Regions from separate parts of the Bacillus aerius genome, predicted to be linked through region 1. Evidence: riboswitches for the same ligand, from Rfam matches in the RefSeq annotation. Region 1 holds a riboswitch; each other region holds the start of a gene.
What was found. Region 1 has a riboswitch for S-adenosylmethionine ahead of M2353_RS18630 (5-methyltetrahydropteroyltriglutamate--homocysteine S-methyltransferase). Riboswitches for the same ligand answer to the same signal wherever they lie in the genome.
Positions count from the first base shown of each region.

Region 1 (7,919 bases):
TCAACGATTGTAAAAACGGCTGAACGGCTTGATCAAGATTTCATCATTGTCAGCCGTGGGGACTCCACCCTGCGTGGACACTTCCCGCTAGAGACTGACATTCTCAGAACGACCATTGAACAGCAAAGCTCCCGCCAATTTGACGGCGAAATCCTTCTTCCCTTTTTTAAAGAAGGCGGCCGCTTTACGATTGGCAATATTCACTACGTACAGGAAGGTCACGAATTAATTCCCGCTGGTGACACAGAATTTGCATTGGATCGTACATTCGGATTTCAATCTTCTCACCTCGGAGAATGGATCGAAGAGAAATCAAACGGATCGTTCACTAAGGAAAACACTACTTATATTTCTTTAGAAGATATCCGGGCTTTACGTATTGAACAAATCAAGGATCAGCTGATGACCGTGAAGGATTTTCAAAAAGTGGTTGTAAATGCAGTGGACTATGACGATGTCAAAGTCTTTGTCATTGGCCTCATAGATGCCATCAAAGCAGGTCAGCACTTTCTATTTAGAAGTGCGGCAGCTCTCACAAAAGTGCTTGGCGGTGTTGAGGATCAAGCACTATTAACTAGACAAGACTTAATACAGGAAGAAAGCACGCACGGTGGCCTCATCATGGTCGGCTCCCATGTCAAAAAAACAACCGAACAATTGCGAGCGCTGCAGCAAAATAAAGACATTGCATTTATTGAATTTGATACACACCTCGTGTTAGAACCTGAAGCATTTCAAGAGGAAATTGACCGCGTGATTCAACAAACTGAACGGCTTTTAACAACCGGGCAATCGGTTGCTGTTTATACAAGGAGAGAACGGCTTGATCTTGGGGACGATCGTCAAGAGGAAGAATTGAAACTGTCTGTTCAGATTAGTGATGCTGTGACAAGCATTGTTCAGCGCCTCTCCATTCGCCCTAAGTACCTCATTGCCAAAGGTGGAATCACCTCAAGCGATATTGGAACAAGAGGACTCAGCGTCAAACGTGCGACCGTCGCAGGTCAAATCAGACCAGGTATTCCCGTTTGGCAAACAGGCGAAGAAAGCAAATTCCCATTTATGTCTTATGTGATTTTCCCGGGAAATGTTGGCTCAAAGGATACGTTAAAAGAAGCAGTAGACATACTTGAAGGATAAAGCAGAGGGGGCGTTCACGCTCCCTTATGCAGCACAAAGGAGGAAAGATCATGTCGTTAGTTTTTATCGGACTTGGCGTTTTGTTATTACTTTTACTCATGGTTGTCTTTAAGTTAAACGCTTTCATTTCGTTGATTATTGTCTCTTTAATCGTTGCCGTTTTAGAAGGCATGTCACCACTTGAAGCGATTGCTTCAGTCGAAAAAGGGCTTGGAAGTACACTCGGCCATCTGGCGTTGGTTCTTGGCTTTGGAGCAATGCTTGGTAAATTGATGGCTGATTCTGGCGGTGCTCAGCGTATTGCCATGACACTCATCGACCGCTTTGGTATCGGGAAAATCCAATGGGCGACGATGCTGACTGGATTTGTTATCGGAATTGCTCTTTTTTATGAAACCGGATTCATTATTCTTATTCCATTAGTCTTTACCATTGCTCAAGCCGCAAGACTTCCTGTGTTGTATGTGGGAATGCCGCTCGTCGCTGCACTCATTACAACACATGGCTTCCTCCCTCCTCACCCAGGGCCGACAGCCATTGCCAATGTATTTCAAGCCAACATGGGACAAACCTTATTGGTTGGAATTATTTTAGCCATTCCTGCTGTTTTAGTAGGCGGACTTTTGTTTACGAAACTATTTAAGAAAGATCAACTGCATGCACACATTCCAAAGGACTTGTTTAATCCAAAGGAATTTACAGAAGAGGAAATGCCAAGCTTCGGCATTAGTATTTTCACCGCTATTTTACCTGTATTGCTCATGACATTCAGAGCATGTTTAGAAATTTTCTTCCCGTCCTCCCCGCTGCTACCGGCGGCTGAGTTTTTAGGTGAGCCGGCGATTGCCCTATTAATCTCTGTGCTGCTTGCCATCTACACATTTGGTCTTGGCAGAGGAAAGAGCATGCAGGACGTCATGAAGTCGATTACGGATTCAATTGGCTCCATTGCGATGATTCTATTGATCATTGCAGGCGGCGGCGCCTTTAAACAGGTGCTCATTGACAGCGGCGTTGATCAATACATTGCAGGGATTATGCAAGGAAGCACACTGTCTCCTCTGCTCCTCACTTGGCTGATTGCAGCTGTCCTTCGTGTCTCTTTAGGGTCAGCGACTGTCGCGGGTCTCACAGCAGCTGGCATTTCTGCACCGCTAATTGGTTTGACGGGAGTCAGCCCAGAATTAATGGTAATTGCAACAGGTGCCGGCAGTATTACATTCTCTCACGTGAATGATGCGGGTTTCTGGATTTACAAAGAATACTTTAATCTGTCGATGGCCCAAACTTTTAAAACTTGGACATTGATGGTGACTGTTCTATCACTTGTTGGATTAGCTGGTGTTCTCGTCGCTGATTTGTTTATGTAGGAAAATAAATAGGAAAAACCATTGACTTTTTCTCAAAAAGATTGAATAATTGTGTTTATTAAGAAAATTGAATCAAAGGTAACCTTATTAAGAGTGGTGGAGGGACTGGCCCTGTGAAACCCGGCAACCGCTGTTCCTAGGAACAGAATGGTGCTAATTCCTTAAGCAAGCTGATGCTTGTTTGAAGATAAGGCAGAGATCTCACAGTATATGATGCTCTTCCTTATCCAAGGAAGAGCTTTTTTATTTGATTTATAACTTGAAGAAAGAAGGGATTCAGCATGACACAAGTACAAACCATTGGTAAGAAAACAACAAAGCCGCCATTTCGCGCAGATCAAGTAGGGAGTTTACTTCGTTCTGAACGCATCAAAGAAGCCCGCAAGCAAAAAGCAGACGGTACACTGACAGCAGAACAGCTCAGACAAATTGAAAACGAAGAAATCACTCGTATTGTAGAGAAGCAAAAGAAAATTGGATTAGAGGTTGTCACAGATGGAGAGTTCAGACGTGCTTGGTGGCATTTTGACTTTCTAGAAGGGCTAGATGGGGTCGAAGGATTTGAAGCGGATCAAGGTATTCAATTCCACAATACGACAACAAAAGCCAGAGGCATCAAAGTAACAGGTAAGATTGATTTTACTGATCATCCAATGCTGGAGGATTATCGCTTCCTTCACAGCATCGCGGGTGACCATACGGCTAAAATGACGATTCCAAGTCCGAATATGCTCTTTTTCCGTGGAAAGCTTGAAGAAGGTGTGTACGACAGCTTAGAAGATTTTCACCATGACGTGGCACAAGCTTATAAAAAAGCCATTCGTGCTTTTTATGATGCAGGCTGCCGTTACTTACAGCTAGATGATACAGCTTGGGCTGTGTTCTTTTCTGAAAAAGGACATGAACAAATCAAAGCCTTTGGCCGCGAGGAAGATGAACTGCGTGAATCGTTTGCGAAGACAATCAATGAAGCGGTTGCCGATCGACCAGAGGATTTGGTGATCACTATGCACATTTGCCGTGGTAACTTTAAATCGACGTGGGCAGCTGAAGGCGGATATGAAGCAGCAGCAGAAACGATTTTTGCGGGTCTCGATTTGGATGGTCTCTTCTTAGAATTCGACGATGACCGTTCTGGCGGATTCGAACCCCTTCGTTATGTGAAAAATCCAAACCTTCAAATCGTACTAGGTCTTGTCACTTCAAAGTATGGGGAACTTGAACCCGTTGATCAGATCAAAAGAAGAATCGAGGAAGCGGCACAATATGTGGACATCAACCAAATCTGTTTGAGCCCACAATGTGGATTCGCCTCAACAGAGGAAGGCAATTTGTTAACAGAAGAACAGCAATGGGAAAAGCTGCGTCATGTGATTGAGATTGCGGATCAAGTGTGGAAATAGGCGAAGATCTGCAGAAAAAGCTTACCGTCATAATAAGAACCGCTTTTTTGGCGGTTCTTTATTTTTTGTCATCTCTATCAACATTATATTAAGTTTAATCGTCATACTTCTATAGTAGAGTTAAGAAGAAAATGAATATAAGTTATCTTCTTAAAAACCATCTTTTATACTCATAAGTTGTCTTACAACAAGTTGTGTAGATTGATATACATCTAAGTCATCTTTCTTTCTTGCCAGTATATCCCCTACTGAAATTCCCTTGAAATCGTTTGGCAAATTATTTATCATTGATTTTAATTTTTCTTCTACCTTTTTTCGTTCATTTTCATCCAAAAGATCAATATTAACGAGTTCTCTCCATTCGTCTTTTTGAATCAATCGATTCCTTAATTCTATTAAAATTAGATCTAGCCAAGCTGGCTGACCGAAGGTAAAGTTTAATGCAATGGTTTCTTCAGAAGAACTAGTTGAATGCCAACAACCTCTTGGAAGAAATAAAAATGATCCCGTATCCAAAATCAATTCCCTTCCATTAGATAAATTTTCATCAGGAAAATCACCATTCCAATACGACTTTAATGGATCTGGCAAATGAGGAGCCTCAATTAATTCATAATGTTGAAGTGGATTCACTGTATTAAAATTTTCAGCCAACTTCCATTTCTTTTTCCCTTTAAGTTGAAAAATGAAATTGCAATACGCATCAAAATGTGCTGAAAATCCAGCTGATTCTTTAGCAGCGTACAATACTGCTTTTGCCATTGTTCCCTCAGGCAAGCCTAAAAGTGACCTTAGTTTACTAATAGATTCACGAAGCTCTGGTATAAATATATCTGTGAAATCAAATTCTAAGGCAGCTCCTCTTTCATACCAACTCATTGCCTCTTCAGGTGGAACTAAAAATTTGTTAAGGATCCCCCCTGTCTCCTCAATTATTGCATCTCCAACAACCATTACTGGATTTTTATATATCTTTAGAATATTCTCCAAACTGGATATATTTTCGATTCCAGGAACTGAAAAAAACCGTTCTAAATTTCCTTTGTTATGTAAAAAATGATTTGGCCAATATTCATTTAAAAACTCATCAGAACTCATCTCGTTTAAAACGTCATCTAATATGTTGCCACTTGTTGTTCTCATTATTTACCTCCTATGCTCATATTTTCAAATATAATTATACAAAAAGAAAATTCAATTTCAACTAGTAATCATAACATTCAGATAAAAACAAATAGATGTTCAAGAGATATCAATAAAAATAATATATATACAAGGAACGACAGAATTACATTTAAAAGACCTATGCACAAATGGATATTAAAGGTGTTATTCCTATACGATTGTTAGTACACATAATCATCACAAACCTAAAAGATTATCCTATTCCATTTAGAATTCAAATTTAGTGGATATACAACCCTCTAAAACCATGAACGCCTCTCAAGATTAAAATAACCCATGATTCTAGCCATCTTTCTTATTTCTCCAATTTCTTTTCCACAAACTCTCACTCTATTTGCAACATCGATCTACTCATCACTATTACTTTATAAACATAAAAATTTGTCAAAAAAATCATTGTTTGAATATTGAAAAAAATATAAATAATATGCTATTATCACTTTTGTTAGGGTATGAATTAGAAATTTAAGTCATATATAGGAGGAATGTTACATGAAAAAAGTTTATAAAACTCCACGTCTTATTGAAATTCGTAATGTAGTTGTTGCTGGTGGACATTAATCCAATAAAACCCTTTAAAAGGACAGTAAAAGAGGTGAATCACATGAAAAAAGTTTATAAAACTCCACGTCTTATTGAGATTCGTAATGTAGTTGTTGCTGGTGGACATTAATAACTGGTTTTTCATACCCTAACACTTTATGAAAGGAGTGTACAATCTTTGCTGACTCATGATGAATGTTATTTATATAATGATTTTGTCAAAGAAAATCAACTATACATATATCCTTTGATAGGTAATAAAATCTTAAATCATACCCTTTCAGGTACTGAAGAGACCATTGTTGATATGGGAACTGGCCCCGGTTATTTAACACATTATTTATGTGACAATTCAAATGCGACTATCTATGCTACTGACATTAATAAAACAATGTTAGAACTAGCACAAAATCAAATAAATACATGTCTTAATAAAAAAACGTGATCTTTGAATTACAAGATGTTCATGCATTAACGTATGCAAATGAGTCGATTGATGCACTAGTTTCTTACTCATGTCTACATCATTGGGTAGAGCCAGTAAAGGGATTAAAAGAGTGCTATAGAGTGCTAAAACCAGGGGGTAAAATCATCATTATTGATACTCACCCTATATCATTACTCTCTTTGAATAGCCTGAAAAAACAAATAGACCCAAAGTATATAAGTATTTTAGAGGAAGCCTTCCTAGAAAGCTACACTGAAAAACATGTAGGTGAAATGCTTACACGCGCAGGTATTTCAAATTATTCAATCCAACCTTTAGAGTTCTCTATTGAAGAGTTTATGGAAGTTATTGATGAAATTGGAGATATTCCAACAAGTACTGATACAAACGAGCCAAAGCCACAATCTTGGTACCTTGTTATAGAAAAAAAGAATGGAGGGAATCACAATGGAAAATAATACAATTCTCGTAAAAAATCCTGATAATGTTACAAGAAAGTACTTAAAAGGTATCATTATCGAACCGGGCATGTCCCTAAATCAAGTCGCAGCTGATTTTTATGAACGAATTGACGGGCAAAGAGAGTTTATTTCAATAGTAACGGAAATTGCTGAAGAATATGATACAGATGTTCAAACATGTATCGAAGACCTGCAAGCATTGAGTAAACAATTAATTGAAAAGGAAGTTGTATATGTAAAATGAATAAACTGAATGATGATATTCTAGAAAACATCTATAAAAACATTTCAACTAAGAGAAGCAAAACAATCGTTAATTACATTGCAATGCTAATTGCACTAGCAAGAGATCATGAACTAAACGAGGATGATTTAATTAATTGGATTCACAGTAAATTAAGTGCAATAGGATATTTTCAAGAAAAAAACCGTTTATTTACTCAAAACAAATTAGATGAATTTGTCGTAGAGTTTATTGAAGGAAGAGCACTATTATATGATGATATCAACATAACTGAAACAAAACAAAACGAATATGTCATCAGTAGCAAATTGTGGTACAAAAAGAATCCACCTGAAAGTTTTTTTTATTTTGGTATTGACCCTGAAGATTTTTCGAACTACGCACAAAAACTTGCTCAAATAAACGCCGAAAAACTAGGTATCTCAATCAATTTTTCTAAGGATCAAGCGACTGACAACGAAATAGCTCATATCCAGCTTTCAAAAAAATGTTCTCTTTCAGAAGAATTGACAGTAACTCAGCCAAGTTCAAAAGACTTTTCGTGGTTAACATGTTTTTTCAATGAACATTGGGGTGGAACGACTATGGTGTCTAAAGGGACAACTTATAATGTTTTAAATGAAAACATTATGTTGGCTAAACGTGGAGATACTATAGTAGGAATATTAGTTTACAAAATATTCAAAGAAGAGGCGGAAATCCTGACTTTAGAGGCTCTAGAAAAGTACCATGGGGTTGGCAGTAAATTGCTTTTTGAGTTAGAACAACATCTAAAAACACAAAATATACAATCTATTAATTTAATCACTAGTAATGATAACTTAAATGCCATTAGGTTTTATCAAAGGAAGGGATATTCTTTCAAAAATATCTATATCGGTGCAATTGATAAAGCAAGAATGCTTAAGCCGACAATTCCCTCTATAGGAAATTACGGAATAAATGTCAAAGATGAATTAGAATTTGAAAAAAGGTTGATACGATGACTATAAAAAGCAGATTGATTGTTATTGCGATTTCACTAGGAGTATTTGCTAGTTCGATGAGTATTACCATGTTATTTATAGCCTATCCTGAGTTAGTTCAATTTTATAATATTGATTATGAAGTCGTACAGTGGAGAAA
Region 1 covers NZ_JARYHO010000001.1:3,583,705-3,591,623, forward strand. Annotated here, with positions in the region: gene M2353_RS18620 (four-carbon acid sugar kinase family protein) at 1-1,140, shown strand, start outside; gene M2353_RS18625 (gluconate:H+ symporter) at 1,191-2,510, shown strand; SAM riboswitch class I at 2,592-2,704, shown strand; gene M2353_RS18630 (5-methyltetrahydropteroyltriglutamate--homocysteine S-methyltransferase) at 2,792-3,913, shown strand; gene M2353_RS18635 (JmjC domain-containing protein) at 4,064-5,056, opposite strand; gene M2353_RS18640 (class I SAM-dependent methyltransferase) at 5,820-6,086, shown strand; gene M2353_RS18645 (class I SAM-dependent methyltransferase) at 6,083-6,547, shown strand; gene M2353_RS18650 (PqqD family protein) at 6,537-6,794, shown strand; gene M2353_RS18655 (GNAT family N-acetyltransferase) at 6,791-7,780, shown strand; gene M2353_RS18660 (MFS transporter) at 7,777-7,919, shown strand, end outside.

Region 2 (7,919 bases), 2.4 Mb from region 1:
TAAATGACTTTTGTATTTGATTGAATGCCTTGTTTCACTTCATTCAAATTGGTCATGTCCACAAAGGTATGCTCAATCCCAAATCTTGAAAGCACTTGGGTGATCATTCGGAAAGTCCCGCCGTACACATCTCTTGTGACAAGGACATGATCTCCTTTTGATAATAGAAGAAAAGCAGTTGAAATGGCTGCCATACCTGACGCAAAGGCAAGCCCTCTCGTTCCTCCTTCTAGCGCTGCAATGGTATCCTCCAATGCCTGACGTGTAGGGGTGCCTGATCTGGAGTAGTCATATTGACCAAAGTCATCGAAGCTACTTTGGTGAAACGTCGATGCATGTTGAATCGGTACACTGACTGCACCTGTTGAGCGGTCTGTTTTAAACGCATTATGAACGAGTTGTGTTTCGAGTGTCCAATCATGTGTGGTCATTTCGTGTGTACCTCCTCTTTCACATTTGATAGTGCCTGTTTCAGGTCTGCTTTTAGATCCTCCACATGCTCAATCCCGACTGAGAAACGGAGCAATTTGTTACAAACACCGTTTGCGATGCGAATCTCTTCTGGGATGTCCATATGGGTTTGCGTTGCAGGATACGTAATGAAGCTTTCGACTCCGCCAAGGCTTTCAGCAAAACAAATCGTTTTCAGCTGCTTCAAAAATGGATTGACCCAGTCCTCTTTGGCTACTCGGAATGACAGCATGCCTCCCTTTCCTGGGTAAAGGACATCTTGAATTTCAGGCTGCTGCTTTAGAAAATCAGCTAATTCCTTCGCATTTGCTTCGTGCTGACGCATTCTCAGCGCCAATGTTTTCATTCCTCTCATTAAAAGCCATGAGTCAAATGGAGATAAAACCGCCCCAATGGCGTTTTGATGCTGGAACATGTCTTCCGATAGCTTCTCTCCTTTTGTGACGACAAGTCCGGCAAGAACATCGTTATGTCCGCCTAAATATTTGGTGGCACTATGAATGACAATGTCCGCTCCAAGTGTAATCGGTTTTTGCAAGACGGGCGTATAAAAGGTGTTATCCACAATGACCAATGCACCGTGTTCTTTTGCGATTTTCGCAACCTTTTGAATATCCGCTTCCTGCATGAGTGGGTTTGTTGGCGTTTCAATAAAGACGGCTTTTGTATTTGGCGTCATTTTAGAGCGTAAACAGTCTTCATCTGAAAAATCATCATAAACAAAGCGCAGTCCGTACTTTTTCCATTCGTTTTCAAATAGACGGTATGTACCGCCATATAAATCTGATGAAACAATGAGTTCATCCCCGCTCTCAAACAGCGCCATGATCGTTTGGATGGCAGCCATTCCCGAACTGAAGGCAAAACCGGCCGTTCCTTCTTCGAGTGAAGCAATCGCATCTTCTACAAGCTGCCTTGTTGGGTTTTTCGTCCGAATATAATCAAATCCTGTTGATTCCCCAATGCCTCTATGTCTGTAAGCTGTTGAAAGATAAACGGGAGGACTGACAGTACCAGTCACCTCTTCGCTATGGTTTCCAATTTGCGCTAACTTCGTTTCCACATGTTCTGTCATTTGACACCATCCTAAGTAAAAATCTAATTTCAAAACAGAAAAACCCCTTCTTCATAAGAAGAAGGGGTTTAATCGCTTCCTCTTATCTTCCAAGCAAAAAAGCTGCTTGCTGGATTTAGCACCTTGGTACATCACATGAAGTGATGCATACCGGTTGCTGAGGTTTCAAAGGGCCAGTCCCTCCACCTCTCACGATAAGAATGTGTTGTCTGTCTGTTCTAATTCTTAATACTGTAACGCATTAAACCTCATTTTTCAAGGGGAAATGTAACGATTAATTAAAATTTTCTGTATTTTGTAGCAGATTGGATGTCAGCCAATTTGATTGCATGTTAGCATATAGGAACAACGCTGTTTTTCGTGTTACAATGAATGGAAACGTTTCACTTATGATGAATTTGGTTAGCTGGAGGAATGGATTATGGTGAAGAAAACAGGCATCATTCAAGAAGAAACCTTACAGTCAAAAGAACTTGGGGCAGATATGACCATTTTGATTTATTTGCCAGTCAATTACTCCCCCCTTTATACATATCATGTCATCATTGCACAAGATGGTCATGATTATTTCCGTCTAGGTAAAATAGGCAGACAAGCGGAAGAATTAATGCAAAACAAAGAAATGGAACGCTCGATTATCATTGGTGTCCCATATGAAAATGTTACTGAAAGACGAAATACGTATCATCCAGACGGACCAAAGTTCGAGGCGTATAAACGCTTTTTGGCAAATGAACTAGTTCCGTATATTGATGAACACTATCCAACGTATCAAGTTGGATCAGGTCGTACATTTATTGGTGATTCATTAGGTGCTACGATCTCACTTATGACAGCCATTGATTATCCTTCGTTATTTGGCGGACTGATTTTGCAGTCTCCTTACGTGGATGAGTCGGTTCTGCAAGCAGTCAAACAGTCATCATCCCTTGCTCATTATGCCATTATCCATCAAATCGGGTTAGAAGAAACAGCTGTGAAAACGACAGATGGGCAAGTGCTAGACTTTATTCAGCCGAACGAAGAATTAAAGGTCCTTTTGGAGAAGTCCGGTGCGGATTATTTATTTGAGACATTCGAAGGCGATCATAAATGGACGTTTTGGCAGCCGCTCATTTCACCTTCGTTAAAAAGAATGCTCCCATATTCGTTAATCAACTGAATTTTGTTATAATAAAAAATAATAAATACTTTCTTAATCAGGAGGGAACATGATGAAATACGGAGTTGTTTTATTTCCATCAAAAAAATTGCAAGACATTGCGAACTCTTATCGGAAACGTTATGATCCGAACTATGCACTCATACCACCTCATTTAACATTAAGAACACCTTTTGAATTAACGGATCTAGAAGCAGCTGAGGTCGTCTCCACCTTGCGAGAGTACGCAAAAAATGCTTCTCCTATTACGTTACGTATTAAAAAATTCAGTTCATTCGCTCCTGTAAACAACGTGATTTATATGAAAGTAGAACCGAACGAAGAATTAATGACTCTCAATGAGAAGTTGTACACTGATCCGCTTGCTGGTACACCTGAATATGCATTTGTTCCGCATGTGACAGTGGCTCAAAAGTTATCAGACGATGAGCATTCAGACGTTCTAGGCACATTGAAGCTGAGAAAAATTGACCACGAGGAAACGGTTGACCGCTTCCACCTTTTATATCAATTAGAGAACGGTTCTTGGACCGTTTATGAAACATTTATCTTAGGAGAAGAGGGTTAAAGACATTTGAATACAGTCATCGTAAAAGAACAAACACAACGAGAAGATGCTTATTATGTTCGAAAAGAAGTTTTCGTAAAAGAACAAGAAGTCCCGTTAGAGATCGAAATTGATGAACTTGAGGACGAAGCCATTCATTTTGTCATTTATAATGATGACAACAAACCACAAGCTGCTGCTAGACTGCGCATAATTGAAGGTCATAAGGCAAAGCTTGAACGAATTTGTGTATTAAAAGAGGCGCGCTCTTTCGGTCTTGGCCACCAGCTTTTAGAAGCACTTGAGTCTGAAGCGATGGCAAACGGAGCGAAAGAAGCTGTCATGCATGCACAAAGTCCAAGCTCTTCCTTTCTACGAAAAGAAAGGCTACAAAGCCATTTCAGAACCGTTTGAAGAAGCAGGGATTACACATGTCAAAATGACAAAAACACTCTCCGTTTAACGAAAATAAAAAACCAGGGCATCATGGATGCTCTGGCTTTTTATTGATTCCATCTCGTTCGCTCAGGAAGAAAGCGCAGTCATTTAGACGTAAGTATTGATATGAACGCCCTTACCTTCTTCCATAAACATATCTCGTACAAAACGTTCCCGCTTTTTTTGCTGTACTTTCGTTTCCGCTTCTGTCACTAAGTCCTCTTTTTTCTCCAGCTCTCTGTATACCTTGTCATGAAAGGTGCGGGTGACCTTCGTCACTTTCGCATAGTCTTCTTTATCCTGAGGAGCAGGACGATTGATATATTGAAAATACAGATCCGGCTGAATCGGGGCTATATATCCCATCAAGAACGCCTCCTTTGCTTCTCTTCTACTCTACTATTCCCTAATTATGACTGTTTGAAACACGCCTCATTTGATATGATTAGATGTGTTTCTTTTTAAGATTGATTGACTATTGGAGGACTAGCTTTGAAATGCGCACGACGACATGATCGAACGATCTCATTACATACATATTCGAGAGAACACTATCAATTCCTCCATGATGAGGGGAAAAAAGGGCATTTATCTTGCCCATATTGCGGACAATCCGTCTTTTTTAGATTAAATATACATGAAGCACCTGCCTTTATCCATAAGCAAATATCTCAGCAAGAGATTTGCGAAAAAAGAGAACAACAAGAGGAAAAGAAACCGGCTGAACGAGAGGAACATGCATCCTACAAAGAACTTGGCGGCTTTCGCTTTCCAACCGGCAAACAGATCATCTCACAAACAGAAGAACCGGATGACTGGCAGGAACCAAGATCCATTCAATTTGGCGAAACCTTTCATTTAGAAAAGAATGAAGAAGTGCATACCATTGACCTCTTTCCACACATCACCTTTAGCGCACCGCAGCTTCAAGCTGTCACACACAAAGACGGTCCGATGCTTGTGCTGGCTGGCGCCGGCAGCGGGAAAACAAGGGTACTGACAGCAAGAGCTGCTTATCTGATGTCGCACCATCAAATCCCTGCTCACCATATCCTGCTCGTGACCTTCACCACAAAAGCAAGCAGTGAAATGAAAGAAAGACTGCGTATGCAGTATCAGCTTCATCCATCACAGGCGAGCCAAGTTGTGACAGGCACATTCCACAGTCTATTTTATAAAATGCTGCTTCACGATGATCGGGGCAAATGGAATGGACAGCATTTGATTAAATTCGACTGGCAAAAAGAGCAGTATATTCGCAAAGCGATCATGCATGAAGGACTTGATGAAAAAGACTATCCAACCGATCAAGTGCTGCAATCAATCGGCTATTGGAAAAATGCTTTTTTACCAGACGAACTTCCTGAGCTGAAAGATGAAAAGGAAAAGCAAATGTGGACAATCTATCAGTCATACGAACAGCAAAAGCGTGAAAATCAGCAATTTGACTTTGATGACATGGCGATTGCCTGCTTACACATGCTGACTAAGCAGCCTGAATTGCTCAAACAATATCAAGAACGATTCAAGTATATTTTAGTAGATGAATTTCAAGATATTAATCCCGTACAATATCAATTAATCCAGCTTTTAGCTGGAGAATCCGAGCAGCTATTTTGTGTAGGCGATGATGATCAAGCCATCTATGCATTTAGAGGAAGCAATCCTGCTTTTATTCTTGACTTCAAACAGGATTATCCTTCGGCCGAGATCGTCCATTTACATGCAAATTACCGCTCTCATCATACGATTGTCGCAAGTGCAGACGCCATTATTAAGAAGAACCAGCATCGTTACGAGAAAACGTTAAAAGCCGTTCGCGTGGAGAAAATTCCGCCGACTCTTTTTTATCCATATGACGAGGAAGAGGAAGCGACCATGATCGTAGCAGATATTCAGGAGAAAATTAAAAACGGTGCAAAACCGAATGACTTTTGCGTGCTGTTTAGAACGAATACAGGAGGCCGTGCGATTTATGAACGTCTTCATCAATCGGCGATTCCGTATCAAACCGATGCTGGCGTAAAAGCCTTTTATAGCAGAAGAATTGTTCGGGTGCTGCTCGCTTTTCTTTCGCTAAGTCAGGATGCAGATGATGTCGCCGCAATGAAGCAGCTGCTGCCCGTTTTCTTTTTAAAGCAGCAAACACTGAATACCCTGAAGGCGCTGACCATTACGGAAGATTGTTCTATGGTAGAGGCACTTGGAAAGCTAACAGACATTCAGCCGTTTCAGCGCAAAAAACTGCAATCGATCGTTCCCCTGTTTCGAACGTTAAAATCGTTAAAGCCATCTGAAGCTGTAGCGTTTATTGAACAAAGGATGGGACTTGGTGATTTTTTAAAAAAACGCGTGAATGATACGAATGTGCTTGAAAAAGGAACAGATGATGTACGAGATGTGAAAACAGCGGCGAAACGTTTTGAAACAATTGAAGCCTTCCTCGCTCATGCCGAACATATGAAATCTGCTGAAAAGGAAAAATCAGATGAACCAGGCGTTCAGCTCATGACGATCCACCGTGCGAAGGGACTAGAATTCCAAACAGTGTACATCACGAGCGTGGTTGATGGGGCGCTCCCTCATGACTTTGCACTTGATGAGCTGAGAAGCGGTGATGAAGAAGCCATTGAAGAGGAGCGGCGCTTATTATACGTTGCCATGACGAGAGCAGAACAATCCCTTTATCTATCCGTTCCATCATATAGAAGAGGAAAAACTGCTCACCGCTCCCGCTTTTTGTACCCTCTTTTAAAGAAAAATCGTGAATTATTCACACAAAAACAACAGGCCCCCCTTTAAATGGAGAGCCTGTTGTTTATTTTTTGTTGTTCATCATTTTAGCGATTGTATTAAAATCAAGCTTTTCTTTTCCACTTGTAATCGATTGAACGATTTTGTCTTCCATTTCTTTAGGTACACGTTTGTTTGCAAGCTGCGCCACTTTTTTAATGACACCTCGAACGGTATTCTCATCTTTAAAGTTCGCGTTTTGCAAAGAACCTGCAAGCTTAAAGACATCATTCATATTTACACCTGTTTTATTTTCCACACTTTTAAAGAACTTATTATCCATTCCTTTGCCTCCTCTTTGTGGAGTAATCACCTTACTATATGAAAATAGGCGAGATATGTGCCTATCCTGCTGCCTTGTTAGCAAAGAGAAAGGAAAGCAAAAGGCTTCCCTATTGCTTCCCTCACCTTCTTACTGTTTAGTTAAAGAAAGAAGCACCAACGATGATTAGAAGGATGAAAAGCACGACGACAAGAACAAAAGTTGAACCATAACCGCCGCCGTAGCCGCCACCATAACCTCCGCAATAACCGCCACCGTAACCGTAACAACTCATATTTAAGCACCTCCTCTTCTCCCTTACAAAATATGAAAAATACATGAAATGGTTTGGACGATCACATAAAAAAGTGCGGAATTTTTATTTCTGCTGTTTAAAGACGTAATCTGCCTCTCCATGACGGATCATGAATGCTTCTGTTTCTTTCGCAAAAGTATCCATTTTCTCGCCAAATACTTTTAAGTGCTCTTCAAGATCCTTCGCTTTTTTCGCTAGATCCATTTCAGCTTTTTCGTGCGCTTGCTCTTTCCCATCATGGGGTTTAGTGAACAAGGAACCGATTAATTGTTCGAATGCATCCATTCTGGTCACCCCTTCTCTCTTACATATGCATCACCCAAAAAAAGGGCAACAAAAAAACCGGATAAATCCGGCTTTTGTTTTTCCCTATTGAGGTTTCTTTTTCTTCCCGCAGCCGCAGCCCGTCTTCTTGATTTTCTTCGTATATACAGATTGTTGATTTGACTGCGCTGGATACCCTTGAAGCATATGTGACGGTGTTTCAGTTGGTTTCATCGCAACCCTTCCTTTCCTATTCCATGTTAGTATATGCATTTTCTTTAAGCGTGTCTGATCAGAATGCCTGTTTATTTCACAAGCTTCGACACGACTGCTTCAATCAAGCCTGCTGCTGCGGCAATCGCTAATAGTAAATTAAGCCACATGCTGATGACAGGAAAAAATATGTATATCAGTAGTAAAGCAGCAGTGCACCACATACCCGTACACCAATAACAGCTTAACAGCTCTCCTATCCAAGATCGCAGTCCCTTCCCCTTAATGACGATATAGGTCTCGACTTCACCTTGTTCGTTTACCTCTTCTTGCTCTTCATGAAATAGACGGCGAAAGGGGGCTGTAATCGTATCAAAC
Region 2 covers NZ_JARYHO010000001.1:1,165,556-1,173,474, reverse strand. Annotated here, with positions in the region: gene metC (cystathionine beta-lyase) at 1-431, opposite strand, end outside; gene M2353_RS05970 (methionine biosynthesis PLP-dependent protein) at 428-1,546, opposite strand; SAM riboswitch class I at 1,626-1,747, opposite strand; gene M2353_RS05965 (esterase family protein) at 1,968-2,708, shown strand; gene M2353_RS05960 (YjcG family protein) at 2,761-3,276, shown strand; partial or broken gene M2353_RS05955 (GNAT family N-acetyltransferase) at 3,283-3,718, shown strand; gene M2353_RS05950 (hypothetical protein) at 3,802-4,059, opposite strand; gene M2353_RS05945 (ATP-dependent helicase) at 4,186-6,495, shown strand; gene spoVIF (sporulation-specific transcription regulator SpoVIF) at 6,512-6,769, opposite strand; gene M2353_RS05935 (YjcZ family sporulation protein) at 6,906-7,043, opposite strand; gene M2353_RS05930 (hypothetical protein) at 7,128-7,349, opposite strand; gene M2353_RS05925 (hypothetical protein) at 7,434-7,562, opposite strand; gene M2353_RS05920 (DUF1360 domain-containing protein) at 7,634-7,919, opposite strand, start outside.
Region 2: linked by a shared signal. The riboswitch ahead of M2353_RS05970 (methionine biosynthesis PLP-dependent protein) and the one ahead of M2353_RS18630 (5-methyltetrahydropteroyltriglutamate--homocysteine S-methyltransferase) in region 1 are both predicted to bind S-adenosylmethionine.

Region 3 (7,919 bases), 830 kb from region 1:
TCTACCGAGGGAATCAAGGAGGCGAAGGGAACGAGGATTTTGCCGGAGAAGATCGGAAAGATGCATTTGCTGCATTTCAGCTGTTGAAACATCATCAAAAGGTGAAGCAGGAGCGCATTCATATCTTTGGTTTTTCCCGCGGCGGAATTATGGGCATATGGACCGCTGTTGAAATGAAGCATGAGGCCGCTTCCTTTGTGACATGGGGAGGCGTAAGTGATATGAAGCTCACCTATGAAGAACGTGTGGATATGAGAAGAATGATGAAGCGTGTGATAGGAGGTCCTCCTCATAAGGTACCAGAAGCATATGAGGCTAGAACGCCTTTGAATCATGTGCACCAAATTGAAGCACCTGTCTTAATCATTCATGGGGAGCTGGATGAGAATGTATCCATTGAGCATGCGTATTTATTAGAAGATGCACTGCGTCAGCATGGCAAATCTGTGGAAACATGGTATTTTCACGGATATCATCATTATTTCCCGCCACAGCATAACCGGGAGATTGTCAGACGGTTGACGACATGGATGCACAGCCGAAAAGGCGGAAATGTGGTAAAATAAACGGTAGAAAGAAATATAGAAAGTAGGGGGATTTTCATTATGGGAATGCCTGTTGAATTTAATACAATGATTGTCACAAAAGGAAAAGAGACAAGAATTGAAGAAAATGTGTTTGAGCTCATGAAGGAAGGGTACCGCATTTATCCATTAAATATTCCGCTTGAGGTGCGTAAAACGAAAGACGGAGAAAAAACAGGAACAGCACATGTTGAAAAGCTGGAGCTCACAGACAATATCACGAAGGTGACGTACCGTCTTGTGTCATTGCATTCAACGAACTAAAAAAGCTGAGGGAATGAATCCCTCAGCTTTTTCCTTTTGATTAGACGAGTGGTCCGCCTTTTGCTTCAATATCACTTGCTGCATGGCTGAATTTTTTGAAGTTCTTTTTAAATTCATTTGCAAGGAAGTTTGCTTTTTCTTTGTAAGCCTCTTGATCGTCCCATGTTTTAGCAGGCTGAAGCACTTCATCTGGCACTCCTGGAATATGAAGCGGGATGTGTAATCCGAAGATGTCGTCAGTGATCATTTCAGCGTTGTCAAGATCGCCTTCGATCGCTGCCTGCACCATTGCTCTTGTATGAGCAAGATTCATTCGTTTGCCCGTACCGTAGCCGCCGCCAGTCCAGCCTGTATTCACAAGGAATACTTTTGCGCCGTGCTCATCAATTTTTTTACCAAGCATTTCAGCATAGACATGAGCAGGAAGTGGCAAGAATGGTGAACCAAAGCAAGTAGAGAACGTTGTTTCTGGTGACGTCACGCCACGCTCAGTTCCCGCTAATTTACTTGTGTAACCGCTCAAGAAGTGGTACATGGCTTGTTCTTTCGTTAAACGGCTGATTGGAGGTAAAACACCGAATGCATCAGCTGTTAAAAAGACGATAGCAGATGGGTGACCTGCAATACTTGGTTTCACGATGTTATCAATCATTTCGATTGGGTAAGCCGCACGTGTATTTTCAGTAAAGAATGTGTCATCATAATCTGCTTCACGTGTTTCTTCATCAAGTACTACATTTTCAAGCACTGATCCGAAGCTAATGGCTTTGTAAATTTGTGGTTCTTTTTCTTCACTTAAGTTCACGCATTTTGCATAGCATCCGCCTTCAATATTGAAGACACCTGTGTTAGACCAGCCATGCTCATCGTCTCCAATCAGCTTGCGGCTTGCACTTGCAGAAAGCGTCGTTTTTCCAGTACCTGAAAGGCCGAAAAATAAAGCAACATCGCCTTCTTGACCGACGTTAGCAGAGCAGTGCATTGATAAAATATCTTGTTCAGGAAGCAGGTAGTTCATAACAGAGAAAATGGATTTTTTCATCTCTCCTGCATATTCTGTTCCACCGATCAGAATCGTCCGTTTTTCAAAAGAAACGATAATAAACGTTTCAGAGTTTGTGCCATCTGTTTCAGGATCTGCTTTAAAGTGAGGTGCAGATAAGATGGTGAAAGGTTTTTCGTTTGATGATGGTGTTGATCCATCAGGTCTGATGAATAGCTGCTTTGCAAAGAGATTGTGCCAAGCGAATTCATTTACAACTGTAATTGGCATACGGTATTTTTCGTCAGCACCGGCAAAACCATCAAAGACAAATAGTTCATCACGTTCTTTTAAGTATGACACAACCTTTGTATATAAACGATCAAATGCCTCTTTCGAGATCGGCTGATTCACTTGACCCCAATCAATTTTATGTTCAGAGTTTTCTTCTTTTACGATGAATTTATCTTTAGGCGAACGTCCAGTGTAGGCACCCGTTGTGGCGCGCACAGCACCAGTTGAAGTTAAAACGCCTTCATTACGTGCCAAAATCTTTTCAACAAGTTTCGGAACAGATAAATTTTGGTGCGTATTTTCTAATGAGAGCAATGACTGCAAATCTTCTTTTAAATCCACTGAGTTCATAAAAAAACCCTTCCTTTACCGTTGAATTTGTTTGTTTTGATTAGTATAACACATTGATAATAATAGTCTATACTATTTAAACATTTTTGTGTGTGTTTTTTCATTTCTGCTATGAAAATATGCTTTTTGGTGATGCTAATGATGAGGTGAAAAAAAGGGGAGATAATTCCTATGAACCATTGACATGACGCAAGGGTTTAAGATAAGATATCTTATTGAACGGATACTCTTATCCCGAGTTGGTGGAGGGACAGGCCCGATGAAGCCCAGCAACCGGTTTCTTATGAAAAAGGCATGAACATGCTGAGAAACCAAGGTGCTAACCTGATGCAAGGTACAAGAACACCTTGAGCGATAAGAGTGAAAGGCATGCGATCTCAGACCCTTTCCTCGCAATGAAGGAAATGGTTTTTTTATTTTTGGGATATCATATGAACAAATTGCCAATAACATCTCTAATATAAACATGTTGAAATATAAGAGGGAACGAGTTCCGTATCATATTGGAGGCCTCATCTTGGGATGATGTGGTCTTGTACAGGAGGAAATAGCCATTATGAGTCAAAATCGTCGTTTATTTACTTCAGAATCAGTGACCGAAGGACATCCAGATAAAATCTGTGATCAAATTTCAGACAGCATTTTGGATGAAATTTTAAAGAAAGATCCAAATGCACGTGTTGCCTGTGAAACTTCTGTAACAACCGGTCTCGTATTAGTAAGCGGTGAGATTACAACGTCTACTTATGTCGACATTCCAAAGACGGTGCGTGACACGATTAAGGAAATTGGCTACACACGTGCGAAATATGGTTTTGATGCGGAAACATGTGCGGTTCTTACATCAATTGATGAACAGTCTGCTGATATTGCGCAAGGTGTAGACAAAGCGCTTGAAGCACGTGAAGGAACAATGACTGAAGAAGAAATTGATGCGATCGGTGCAGGTGACCAAGGTTTGATGTTTGGTTTTGCAAACAACGAAACTGAAGAGCTTATGCCACTGCCGATTTCTCTTGCACATAAATTATCTCGCCGTTTAACAGAAGTACGCAAGAATGAAACACTTGCATACCTTCGTCCGGACGGAAAAACTCAAGTAACAGTTGAATATGATGAACAAAACAAACCAGTTCGTATTGATACGGTGGTTATTTCTACACAGCATGCACCAGAAGTGACGCTTGAACAAATTCAAAGCGACTTAAAAGAGCATGTCATCCGCCCCGTCGTTCCAAGTGAACTGATCGATGAAGAAACAAAATACTTCATCAACCCAACAGGCCGCTTTGTTATCGGTGGACCTCAAGGGGATGCTGGTTTAACTGGACGTAAAATCATCGTTGATACTTATGGCGGGTATGCTCGTCACGGTGGCGGTGCTTTCTCTGGCAAGGATGCAACGAAGGTTGACCGTTCGGCAGCATATGCGGCTCGCTATGTAGCGAAAAACATCGTAGCAGCTGGTCTTGCAGATTCATGTGAAGTGCAGCTTGCTTATGCAATTGGTGTTGCACAGCCTGTCTCTATTTCAATTGATACATTTGGAACAGGAAAAGCCTCTGAAGAGAAATTAATTGAAGTGGTACGTGCAAACTTTGATCTTCGTCCAGCCGGCATTATTAAAATGCTTGACTTACGTCGTCCGATCTATAAACAAACCGCTGCATACGGACATTTTGGCCGTCATGACTTGGATCTTCCATGGGAAAAAACGGATAAAGCCGACACGCTTCGCAAGGAAGCATTAGGAGAATAACAACATACAAAACCGCTTATTTTAAGCGGTTTTCCTTTTGATTAAAAAAAATTCTACAAAAAGCGTAAAAATGTGAAACAAAATTGGACAAAATACTGTCTAATTATAGGTCTACTTTTAAGAAATAACATAACGTGGAGGCAATAATATGTGTGGGTTTGTTGGTGTATTTAATCACCGTCCATTGTCCGAAACTACTGAGCAGGAAGAGTTAATTAAGCAAATGAATCGTCTCATCGTTCATCGAGGTCCGGATGATGAGGGGTACTTTCATGATGAGCATGTAGGATTTGGATTTAGACGTTTAAGTATTATAGATGTTGAACACGGAAAGCAGCCGCTTTCTTATGAAGATGAAAAGTATTGGATTATTTTCAACGGAGAAATTTATAACTATGTGGAGCTGAAAGAAGAGCTTGTGAAAAAAGGCTATACGTTCAGCACAGATTCTGATACGGAAGTCCTTCTTGCCACATATCGCCACTATAAAGAAGAAGCGGCATCGAAGCTTCGCGGGATGTTTGCATTTTTAATTTGGGATAAAGAAGCGCAGTTATTATATGGCGCAAGAGATCCTTTCGGCATTAAACCGCTCTATTTTACACAAATGGATGACCAAGTGTACTTTGCTTCTGAACGCAAAAGCTTAATGGCTGTGAATGAGAACATTTTATTTGATGAGACTGCTTTGCAGCAGTACATGTCTTTTCAGTTCGTTCCTGAGCCAAATACACTTGATCAAAAAGTGCACAAAGTCGAGCCAGGTCATCAGTTTACACTGCGTCCAGGCCAAGACATTGCATTTAAGACTTACTGGAAAGTTCAATTCAAACCTGAACAAACACAAGAGCAGAAATTAGTAGAAGAAGTACGTGATGCTATCTATGATTCTGTAAAAGTCCATATGAGAAGTGATGTGCCTGTTGGTTCATTCCTATCAGGCGGGATCGATTCTTCTTTCATCGTGTCAGTCGCAAAGGAATTTCACCCTGAACTGAAGACATTCTCTGTTGGTTTCCAGCAGGATGGATTCAGTGAGGTAGATGTAGCAAAAGAAACAGCTGATAAGCTGGGATTGCAAAACTTTAGTGCTGTGATTTCTCCTGAGGAATATATGAATGAGCTTCCAAAGATCGTCTGGCATTTAGATGATCCTTTGGCTGATCCAGCGGCGATTCCATTGTATTTCGTGGCAAAAGAAGCGAAAAAACAAGTCACAGTTGTTCTTTCAGGTGAGGGAGCAGACGAGCTGTTCGGTGGATATAATATTTACCGTGAGCCGCTGTCTCTAAAGCCTTTCGAATCTGTACCTTCCATGCTGAAAAAGCTTCTTCTTCGTCTGGCTCGTTTAATGCCAGAAGGAATGAAAGGGAAAAGCTTTATCGTTCGCGGCTGTACGCCATTAGAGGAACGTTATATCGGCAATGCGAAAATCTTTGAAGAGCCAGTGAAGAAAAACCTCTTAAAGCAGTATGATCCGAACATCACGTATCGTGACGTGACGAAAACATACTTCGAGGAAAGTGCAGGCTACAGCGATATTAACAAAATGCAATATGTTGATATCCATACGTGGATGCGCGGGGATATCCTGCTGAAAGCAGATAAGATGACAATGGCGAATTCTCTTGAGCTTCGTGTTCCATTCCTTGATAAGGTCGTATTTGAAGCAGCTTCTAAAATTCCAGAAGAGCTGAAAACGAAAGACGGCACAACGAAATATTTATTGCGTAAAGCAGCAGAAGGCATTGTACCGGACCATGTGTTAAACCGTAAAAAACTAGGTTTCCCTGTGCCAATTCGTCATTGGCTGAAAAATGAGATGAACGCTTGGGCGAAAGATATCATTAAAAACAGTCAGACAGATGAATACATTAACAAGGCATATGTTCTTGATTTATTAAATGATCATTGTGCTGGAAAAGCAGATCATAGCCGTAAGATTTGGACTGTCCTGATCTTTATGATCTGGCATAGCATCTATGTAGAGCGCAGCATTGATCCAGAGCAGTTGAATCACCAGCCGAAAGAAGTTATTTTTAGCTAATGAAAAAGGTTTTCAGCTTTGTGCTGAAAACCTTTTTTGTCATGATAGAAAGTAGTGGAAAAGGGTAAAATAACAAGCGGTACACAGTTATTGCTTAATATCCTGAAAAAAACATGATAAAGTGAAGATACATGTATGATGTTAACGCGATAAAAGGGAACGATAGTATTGTCCTTTTTCTACATATTCTCTGCGGATACGATCCATGTCTTGGATATCTTCATCTGTTAACTGGCGAACGACTTTGGCTGGACGGCCAAAAGCGAGTGAGCCTTTTGGGATGACTTTTCCTTGCGGGACAAGGCTACCTGCACCAATAAAGGCTCCTTCGCCAATTTCCGCACCATCGAGAATGATGGATCCCATGCCAATGAGGGCATTTTTTCGAATGATAGAGCTATGTAATGTGACTTGGTGTCCAATGGTAGCACCATCTTCAATAAGAAGTGTTTTTCCAGGACTTTGATGCAGGCAGGATAAGTCTTGAATGTTGACGTTTTTTCCAATTCTCACAGGAGCTACATCGCCTCTAATGACCGTTTGGAACCAAACGCTTGAATATTCTCCAATTGTGACATCACCTGTAATGGTGGCGTTTTCTGCAACAAAGACCGATTCATGAATCTCAGGTGTAAACTGATGATATGGATAAATCACTTTTTCGACTTCCTTTCTTAATACAACATTTGTGAGGTGTTTACTTTGTGGACTTGGCATGCTGAAAGACCGGTTGGTACAATTGTCATTGTACATGGTGCTAGTGAATATCATGGCCGATATAAATGGCTGATCGAAATGTGGCGAAATGCAGGCTATCACGTCGTCATGGGTGACCTGCCTGGGCAAGGGACATCGACACGTGCGAGAGGCCACATTCGTTCTTTTCAAGAATACATTGATACAGTGGATGAATGGATTGAACATGCGAAGTCGTTCAGACTTCCGACATTTTTACTTGGACATAGTATGGGGGGACTGATTTCGATTGAATGGTTCAAGCAGTATACCCATACGAAGATTGATGGCCTTATTTTATCATCACCTTGTTTAGGTCTGCAATTTAAACCGAAGAAGCTGATGGATTTTGCGTCAAAAGGGCTAAATGTGCTGGCGCCGTCTTTTAAAGTCGAATCTGGGCTGTCGATCGAACTTGCCACACGGAATCAAGATGTGATAGAGGCAGATTCGAATGATTCGCTTTATGTGACGAAGGTGTCGGTTCGCTGGTATCGAGAACTGGTGAAAAATATCGATGCGGCGATGCAGCCTACGAATGTTTTTCGGTCGATTCCACTCCTGCTCATGCAGGCAGGCGATGACAAGATTGTAGATAAAACAAGAGTGATGAAATGGTTCAATGGCATTGAATCAACCAATAAGTCATACCGTGAATGGGAAGGGCTTTATCATGAAATTTTTAATGAGCCCGAGCGAGAAGATGTGTTTAAGGCGGCAAGAGCCTTTACTGATCAATATATTTGATTGTGAGCTAAAGTTGGGGGTGGATGATTTGTCAGTACCAGAACGTCCTTTTGCACTGATGACGAAGGTGTATAAAGATATTTTTCCGCTAGTTCATCAGGAGCTAAAAAAGTGGCGGGCTCATGCAGAAATGATTGAAAATGAAGAACTGAGAAC
Region 3 covers NZ_JARYHO010000001.1:2,753,610-2,761,528, reverse strand. Annotated here, with positions in the region: gene M2353_RS14200 (alpha/beta hydrolase family protein) at 1-566, shown strand, start outside; gene M2353_RS14195 (DUF2584 domain-containing protein) at 606-848, shown strand; gene pckA (phosphoenolpyruvate carboxykinase (ATP)) at 889-2,475, opposite strand; SAM riboswitch class I at 2,702-2,836, shown strand; gene metK (methionine adenosyltransferase) at 3,032-4,234, shown strand; gene asnB (asparagine synthase (glutamine-hydrolyzing)) at 4,383-6,281, shown strand; gene M2353_RS14175 (gamma carbonic anhydrase) at 6,423-6,938, opposite strand; gene M2353_RS14170 (alpha/beta hydrolase) at 6,984-7,763, shown strand; gene M2353_RS14165 (tetraprenyl-beta-curcumene synthase family protein) at 7,792-7,919, shown strand, end outside.
Region 3: linked by a shared signal. The riboswitch ahead of metK (methionine adenosyltransferase) and the one ahead of M2353_RS18630 (5-methyltetrahydropteroyltriglutamate--homocysteine S-methyltransferase) in region 1 are both predicted to bind S-adenosylmethionine.

Region 4 (7,919 bases), 570 kb from region 1:
CAATCAGAGCAATCGCTGTCACAGTAATTCCTGAAATAAGCGCTGGCAGTGATTCTGGAAGCAATACTTTGAAAATAATGGTCGACGTTTTTGCTCCCATAGATCGTGCTGCTTCAATGACTCCTTTGTCTACTTCACGCAGTGCAATTTCAACAAGACGTGCGTAGAAAGGAGCTGAGCCAATGACAAGGGCTGGTAATGCTGCATTTGGGCCTAAAATTGTATGCATTAAAAATTTCGTAAACCCTAGTAAAAGAATAATTAAAATGATAAAAGGAATCGATCTGAAAATGTTGACGACTGCGCCGATGACAGCATTGATCGGTTTATTTTCCCAAAGACCGCCTTTTCCTGTAAGGAAGAGCAGTAGGCCAAGAATAATACCGATCACAAAGGCAAATGCCAATGAAATGAGTGTCATATACACTGTTTCACCCGTCGCGTCCCAAATGACATCTAGATCAACGTTCGGAAACCATTTCTCAAACATGTGTCATCACCTCGATTTCAACCTGTTTGCTTTGGATATAGGCGATGGCTTTTTCAACTTCGTTCTCGTCTCCATTAATATGGATAAAGAGTGTTCCAAACGCGCCTTCCTGCGTTTGAGAAATCTTTCCTTGCAGGATGTTCACATCGACCTTGAAGGATCGAATGATTTCCGTGATCAGTGGCTGTTCGGCAGAATCTCCGATAAAGGACAACCGGACGACCTGACCTTCTTTTACTCTCTCTAGGACGTGCTCGATCGTTTCTTTTGCTTCTTCTGGTTCAGCAAGCTGTTTCACGAATCGTTTCGTCATTTCTTCTTTCGGCTGTCTGAAGACACGTAATACTTCGCCTTCTTCGACAATACGGCCATTCTCCATCACCGCCACACGATGACAAATTTTACGAATGACGTGCATTTCGTGTGTGATCAATACAATGGTGAGTCCTAGTCGTTTATTAATATCGGCTAAAAGCTCAAGGATGGAATCTGTTGTTTGTGGATCAAGCGCAGATGTCGCTTCGTCACATAGCAGAACTTTTGGGTCATTCGCTAATGCTCTCGCAATCCCTACACGCTGCTTTTGTCCGCCGCTTAGCTGAGAAGGATATGCATTTTCTTTTCCTTCTAAACCGACCAATTTAATCAGTTCGTTTGCACGAGCTCTCCGTTTTGATGTTGGTACACCTGCGATCTCGAGCGGGAACATAATATTTTGTCTCACTGTTCTTGACCAGAGCAAGTTAAAGTGCTGGAAAATCATGCTGATTTCTTGTCTTGCTTTCCGAAGTTTCGCATTCGATACTTCATTGATTCGGTTGCCTGCCACTTCAACGATTCCTTCTGTTGGCAGCTCCAGACCGTTTAATAGGCGAATCAGGGAGCTTTTCCCTGCGCCGCTATACCCGATAATTCCGAATATTTCACCTTTATCGATATCCAAGTTGACGTCTTTCACGGCATCAACATTTCCGCTTTTTGAATGATACGTTTTTGATACATTCTGTAAATGGATCACAGTCTGTTCACCTGCTTTCTTGCTGAATCTATAGGTTGCCATCACATACGTTCAATTATTCTTCCGACTGTTATGACGCTAGCCTGACGCCAGGTCAGTAAAAAAGACCTAACTGCAACGCAAGCAGAAAGGCCTTTTATATCAAATACGCCTTTCTCTCATCTTTCAAAGCATTGCGGCTTTGAGTGAATTGGCACCAATTTCAGCTATGCTGACGGTTGCCGGGTTTCATAGGGCACGTCCCTCCACCTCTCTTAATAAGAGAAAATATGTTGTTTTATGTGATGTTCATGTTTTTACTAACGTAGAATATCATGCTATCTGAGATATGTCAACGCTGTAAATCGCTAATTTCCAAGTAAACGACTACGTTATCATTTTTCGAAAAAAACCGTTCGTCAGCCAAAGTACTGCTTCTAGTCGAAGAAGTGCTCGAAATGAGCCTTTCACTTTCACTTGTCCTCTGCTGATCAGCTGCTGTAAGGACATGTCTCCATCTAATAATTGCAAAATCTCTTTTCGCTCACCATAAAAGATGAGATCCGATAACTCAATTGCAGGTAGTTTCTTCACTTCACCACGTTCATCCACAATCAATGTACAAGAGTCCGTTTCCGCCTCAAATGTAATCTTCAAGGATGATGATGAGAGCAACGGCTTTAACAATAATCGCTGCCCTGCACTTCCATGGGCTTTCACATTTTCCACATGTATAACCTCCCTGTCATTTGGTTATACATAACATTTCTCTACAAACATCGGCTTGTCCTTTATAAATAGCTCGACAAATTTTCAAATGAATTGCTTGAAATATGACAAAAAACCGCTTTATTTAGCGGTTTCAATCATTTCATGAAGATATGGAACGGAGTGAAAGGCATAGCCTTTTTGCACGATTTCACCCTTTTTAAACAGGAGAAAGCAAGGGACACTTTCGATCTCAAATGCTTTCGCAAAACTTGGCGAGTAATTTAAGTTATTCTCATAAAAAGGAACTTCCGGCTGCATGGCATCAACCACTGCCAGCATCTTCTTTGCCAGCTGGCATGTTCCGCAAAATGGTGTATATAAGTACAAAAGAAATAAATCGTCCTCTATCTCCTTGAATTCATGCTCTTCAATCTCTTTCATATACGTCACCCTTATAAATATTTCGAATGAACATCAATGTTTGCAGCTAATAGAATAGATGCAATATGGGCTGACGGTGAAGCGGCCACTTCGCGGTACGTTCTGTCGACAAAAAGATGCAGTGCTTCAGGGAATTCTTTTCGAAATTGCTTCCGCAGTTTATCGCCAGCATCGTCACTGTCTGCTAATATGTAAACGTCTTTCCCGAATAAATCGTCCACAAGCTGATCCAGCTTCGATGTACTGATCGTGCCATTGGTGCAAATGATGGTAACAGGTTCACTTATGACTTCTTTTAGCTTCTGTTTATCTGATTTACCTTCTACAATGATGACCTTTTCTATCTCGACATTCATCACGATCACCCGGCCCTTTTGACGTTGATTCACTTCTTCCTTAGATTACAATCTTTCATTCAGGTTGTAAAGATTGGGCAATTGATCAACAAAAAGACTGCAGCACTTACTGCAGCCTTATCTGTGATCAGCACCAGCCATTTTCATCGTCACAGTCTACATATTTTTCAGTCCCATGGGTCAATGTATCTGACAGACGATAAAAACGGTTTTGATCATAGGAATAACCTGATTTTAATTCATATTGATTTTCACTAATCATCGTACCAATCTCTTCGTTTTGATGGTAAAGCACCATGCCACTCTCTTTGAATCGTCCAGTGACATGCTCTGTTATATCCACCTGTTCTTTTTGAAAAGACAAATTGGACACCCCCCATAAAGGTAGAGTGTCCAATTTCACATGAATTAGTCTTCTTTTGTCATTTCTTCATATTGCTCAGCAGTCATTAAGTTCTCGATTTCAGATGCATCCGCTGGCTCTACTACGATCATCCAAGCTTTTTCGTATGGAGAGTCGTTGACGAACTCTGGGCTGTCATCAAGCTCATCGTTTACTTCAACGATTGTGCCGTTAATCGGTGCGTATAGTTCAGAAACTGTTTTGACTGATTCTACACTTCCGAAAGGCTCGTCCGCTGTAATTTTGTCTCCTACTTCAGGAAGCTCAACGAACACGATATCGCCTAGCTCAGATTGAGCAAAATGTGTAATACCGATACGCACCTTATCTCCTTCTACTTTGACCCATTCGTGTTCTTCTGAATAACGTAAATCTTTTGGTGTGCTCATTTCATACCCCTCCAGTCTTTTCTTACAATCTATATTGAAGATACCACAATCTGAATGAAAGTTACATCATTTCCAGACGCTTTTAAATGTATCTTCATTAAATCCAACTGTCACTCGTTTGCCGTCTGTTGTAATTGGACGCTTGATTAGCATTCCGTTAGACGCAAGTAATTCAAGCTGCTCGTCCTCTGACATTGCAGGAAGTTTATCTTTCAGCTGCAGCTCTCTGTATTTCTGACCGCTCGTATTAAAAAATTTCTTCAGCTCTAAACCGCTTTTTTCGTAAAGGGCTTTTAATGTTTCTTTATCAGGCGTCTCTTCGACGATATGTATGCTGTTGATGTCTTTATTGTGTTCTTCCAGCCATTTTTTTGCTTTTCGGCATGTACCGCAAGATGGGTATTCGTAAAAATCTAAAGCCACCATTTTCACCTCCTGCAAATAGTGACAACATTTTATCACAAAACATATGAAAAACCTAAATGTATGCTTACAAAAAGGTGCGACATGATATCCGCACCTTTTAAGCCGTCTTATACGATATATTTCTCTGCTTCAAAGATTCGTTTCGCTACTTCGCGCTTTTTGGCGATGACATTCATTGGCGTGAATCTTGTCAGCTTGCGAAGGGCTGACAGACTCATACGGAGTGAATCTCCTTCTTCCATGGCAATCAATGATTCTTTCGCATGAGCTTCAATTTTTAAAAAGGCTTCCTGCGTGAAAATTTGTGTATACGCAAGCTTTTGTGCATTTTTTTCTGTGCCTGATGCGGCGATTGCTTTTTCCGTACGCAAGACCGCCGACTCAGCAGCAAAGAGTTCATTGACGATATCTGCTATATTCACAAGGATTTCTTGCTCTTTGTCTAATGCTTTCCCATATTTCATCGCCGCCATACCTGCCACCATCAAGGCGATCTTTTTCGCATGGGCAAGTAAGTATTTCTCTTGATCAAGCGGCTGATCACCCGGCTCTTCCGGCATCATCATCATCAGCTCTTCCTGTAGGGTTTGCGCTTTTTGAAGAAGCGGAAGCTCTCCTTTCATCGCTTTCTTCAAGAAGGTGCCTGGCACAAGCAATCGGTTAATTTCGTTCGTTCCTTCAAAAATACGGTTAATTCGTGAGTCGCGATAGGCTCTTTCGACTTCGTATTCTTGCATGAAACCATATCCGCCGTGAATCTGCACACCTTCATCCACAATATAATCGAGCGTTTCAGAGCCAAGCACTTTACAAAGAGAGCATTCAATCGCATATTCTGCAATGGATTGCGCAATTTGTTTCCCATCCTTTTGCTCCTCGTCACTTAACAGACCCATTCTTTGTTCAAATAACCCGACTGTGCGGTATACAGCACTTTCCATGGCATAAAGTTTTGCCGACATGTTGGCTGCTTTTTCGCCAATTAAGCTAAATTGAGAAATTGGTGTTTTAAACTGCTTACGCTGATTGGCATACTCTGCCGATAATTGAATGACTCGTTTTGATGCTCCGATTGTCCCTACAGCCAGCTTATAGCGTCCAATGTTCAAAATGTTAAAGGCAATGACATGACCTCTGCCTGCTTCACCAAGCAAATTCTCCTTTGGCACTTCGGCATCTTCAAGGATTAACGTTCTCGTCGATGACCCTTTAATGCCCATCTTTTTCTCTTCAGGTCCTGTTTTGACTCCAGGAAAATCCTTTTCTACGATGAAAGCAGAGAAGTGTTCACCATCAATCTTCGCATACACGACAAACACATCGGCAAATGCGGAGTTTGTGATCCATTGTTTTTCCCCATTGAGGACATAATGTGTTCCAGCTTCATTCAGGACTGCCGTTGTTTTCGCACCTAGCGCATCAGAACCTGACCCTGGCTCTGTTAGGGCATAGGCCGCAATTGTTTCTCCAGAGGCGAGTCCTGGCAGGTACTTTTCCTTTTGCGCTTGATTACCGAACAGCACGATCGGCAAAGAACCGATCCCGACATGGGCGCCGTATGAAAGAGAGAAGCTGCCTGCTCTTGCAAATTTTTCAGTAATGATGGCTGAGCTGATTTTATCTAGACCAAGCCCGCCAAATTCCTCAGGAACATCCGCACCAAGCAGGCCAAGCTCTCCAGCCTTTTTCAAGAGACGAACAGAATGCTCGAATTCATGATTTTCAATTTGATCGATGTGCGGAACGACATCTTGTAAAATGTAATCTTCCGTTGTTTTCCCGATCATTTGATGTTCATCAGAGAAATCCTCTGGTGTAAAGATATGCTCATAATTCGTCTCATCTATTAAGAAACTGCCACCCTTTTTTACATCTTCCATTGCTTTCATCCTGTTTTCCCCCTTTAGATCAATTCAAAAATGCCTGCCGCTCCCATGCCCCCGCCGATACACATCGTCACAATACCAAATTGTTCATTTCGCCGTTTCATTTCATGAATGAGGGACAGCGTGAGTTTCGTTCCTGTACAGCCTAGCGGATGTCCTAATGCAATGGCGCCGCCGTTGACATTTACCTTCTCTTCATCGATCCCTAAATGACGAATGACTTGAATCGCCTGAGAAGCAAATGCTTCATTTAATTCAAACAGCCCGATGTCCTTCAGCTCTAGACCAGCGATTTTCAGCGCACGCGGAATGGCTTCAACCGGCCCAATTCCCATGACTTCAGGTGGTACACCACCAACTGCAAACGCCCTGAACTTGGCGAGCGGCTGAAGAGAAAGAGAAGATGCTTTTTCGCGATCCATCATCATGACACATGCCGCTCCATCACTCGTCTGCGAAGAGTTTCCTGCAGTCACTGTGCCTTTTGTTGAGAAGGCAGGTCGTAACGTTGAGAGAACCTCCTCTGTTGTGCCGGCTCTTACACCTTCATCTTGTGAGAACGTAAATTGGCGTTCTTCTAGTTGATGCTGCTCTCCTACCCGTCTTTCTGTCACATCAACGGGAACAATTTCATCTGAAAATTTCCCTTCTTGAAGTGCCTTTGCTGCCTTTTGATGGCTCCTCACCGCAAAAGCATCTTGATCTTGCCTTGTGACCTGATACTTTTGCGCCACTTGCTCCGCTGTGTGGCCCATGCTCATATAGTATTCAGGCGCTTGCTCTGCCAAAAGAGCGTTTGGACGAATGGAGTGACCCATCATTGGGACTTGCGACATCGATTCGACGCCTCCGGCCAAAATGGTTTCTGCCTGCCCAAGCATAATTCGTTCACCTGCATAAGCAATTGACTGCAGACCTGAAGAGCAATAGCGGTTAATGGTGATAGCAGGTACTGTATATGGCAAACCTGCTAATGCCCCAATATTCCGGGCCACATTCAGCCCTTGCTCTGCTTCTGGTGTCGCACATCCGATGATTAAATCATCGATTGTTCCATCATAATCACCGGCACGCTTTAGCGTTTCTTTTACACACAATGCGCCCATATCATCAGGTCTGACATGTTTTAATGATCCTTTTTTGGCTTTCCCTACTGGTGTTCTTGCGCCAGCTACAATCACTGCTTCTCTCATTTTGACTCCCCCCTAGTTACGTAAAGGTTTTCCTTTAACGAGCATGTGCTGCATGCGTGCCTGAGATTTGACTTCCCCTACAAGACTTAAAAAGGCTTCTCTTTCAAGCTCTAATAAGTATTGTTCATCCACCTCTGTACCAAATGGCAATTTGCCGCCAGAAATGACATGCGCTAGTTTTTTCGCAATGGTCATGTCATGGTCTGAAATGTATCCAGACAATCTCATGTTTTCAGCAGCCAGCACCATTGCTGCGTAGCCTGTTTCCCCCATCACGGGCACCTTTCGCTTCAGCGGTGCACGATAACCCGCTTCATCAAGAGAAAGAACGAGTTGTTTCGCATCATGGATTAAATGATCACCATTCATGCTGATCCGGTCATTCACTCGGAGCATCTTCATATCACGCGCTTCCTCTGCTGATGTAGATACCTTTGCCATCGCAATGGCTTCAAAGGTTTGTAGCGTAGCATCTTGGATCACAGTTGCTGATGGCTTTTCCGCTCCTTGCAGATGGCGAATATAGAGTTCTTTGTTTCCGCCTCCGCCCGGTATGAGTCCGACCCCCGCTTCGACAAGCCCCATATACGTTTCACTGGACGCTTGGATAGCGGCTGCTGGTAGACA
Region 4 covers NZ_JARYHO010000001.1:3,015,831-3,023,749, forward strand. Annotated here, with positions in the region: gene M2353_RS15745 (methionine ABC transporter permease) at 1-490, opposite strand, end outside; gene M2353_RS15750 (methionine ABC transporter ATP-binding protein) at 483-1,508, opposite strand; SAM riboswitch class I at 1,664-1,772, opposite strand; gene M2353_RS15755 (SCP2 sterol-binding domain-containing protein) at 1,875-2,216, opposite strand; gene M2353_RS15760 (thioredoxin family protein) at 2,337-2,639, opposite strand; gene M2353_RS15765 (toprim domain-containing protein) at 2,651-2,995, opposite strand; gene M2353_RS15770 (YusG family protein) at 3,123-3,359, opposite strand; gene gcvH (glycine cleavage system protein GcvH) at 3,404-3,787, opposite strand; gene M2353_RS15780 (arsenate reductase family protein) at 3,854-4,210, opposite strand; gene M2353_RS15785 (acyl-CoA dehydrogenase family protein) at 4,321-6,102, opposite strand; gene M2353_RS15790 (acetyl-CoA C-acetyltransferase) at 6,117-7,292, opposite strand; gene M2353_RS15795 (3-hydroxyacyl-CoA dehydrogenase/enoyl-CoA hydratase family protein) at 7,305-7,919, opposite strand, start outside.
Region 4: linked by a shared signal. The riboswitch ahead of M2353_RS15750 (methionine ABC transporter ATP-binding protein) and the one ahead of M2353_RS18630 (5-methyltetrahydropteroyltriglutamate--homocysteine S-methyltransferase) in region 1 are both predicted to bind S-adenosylmethionine.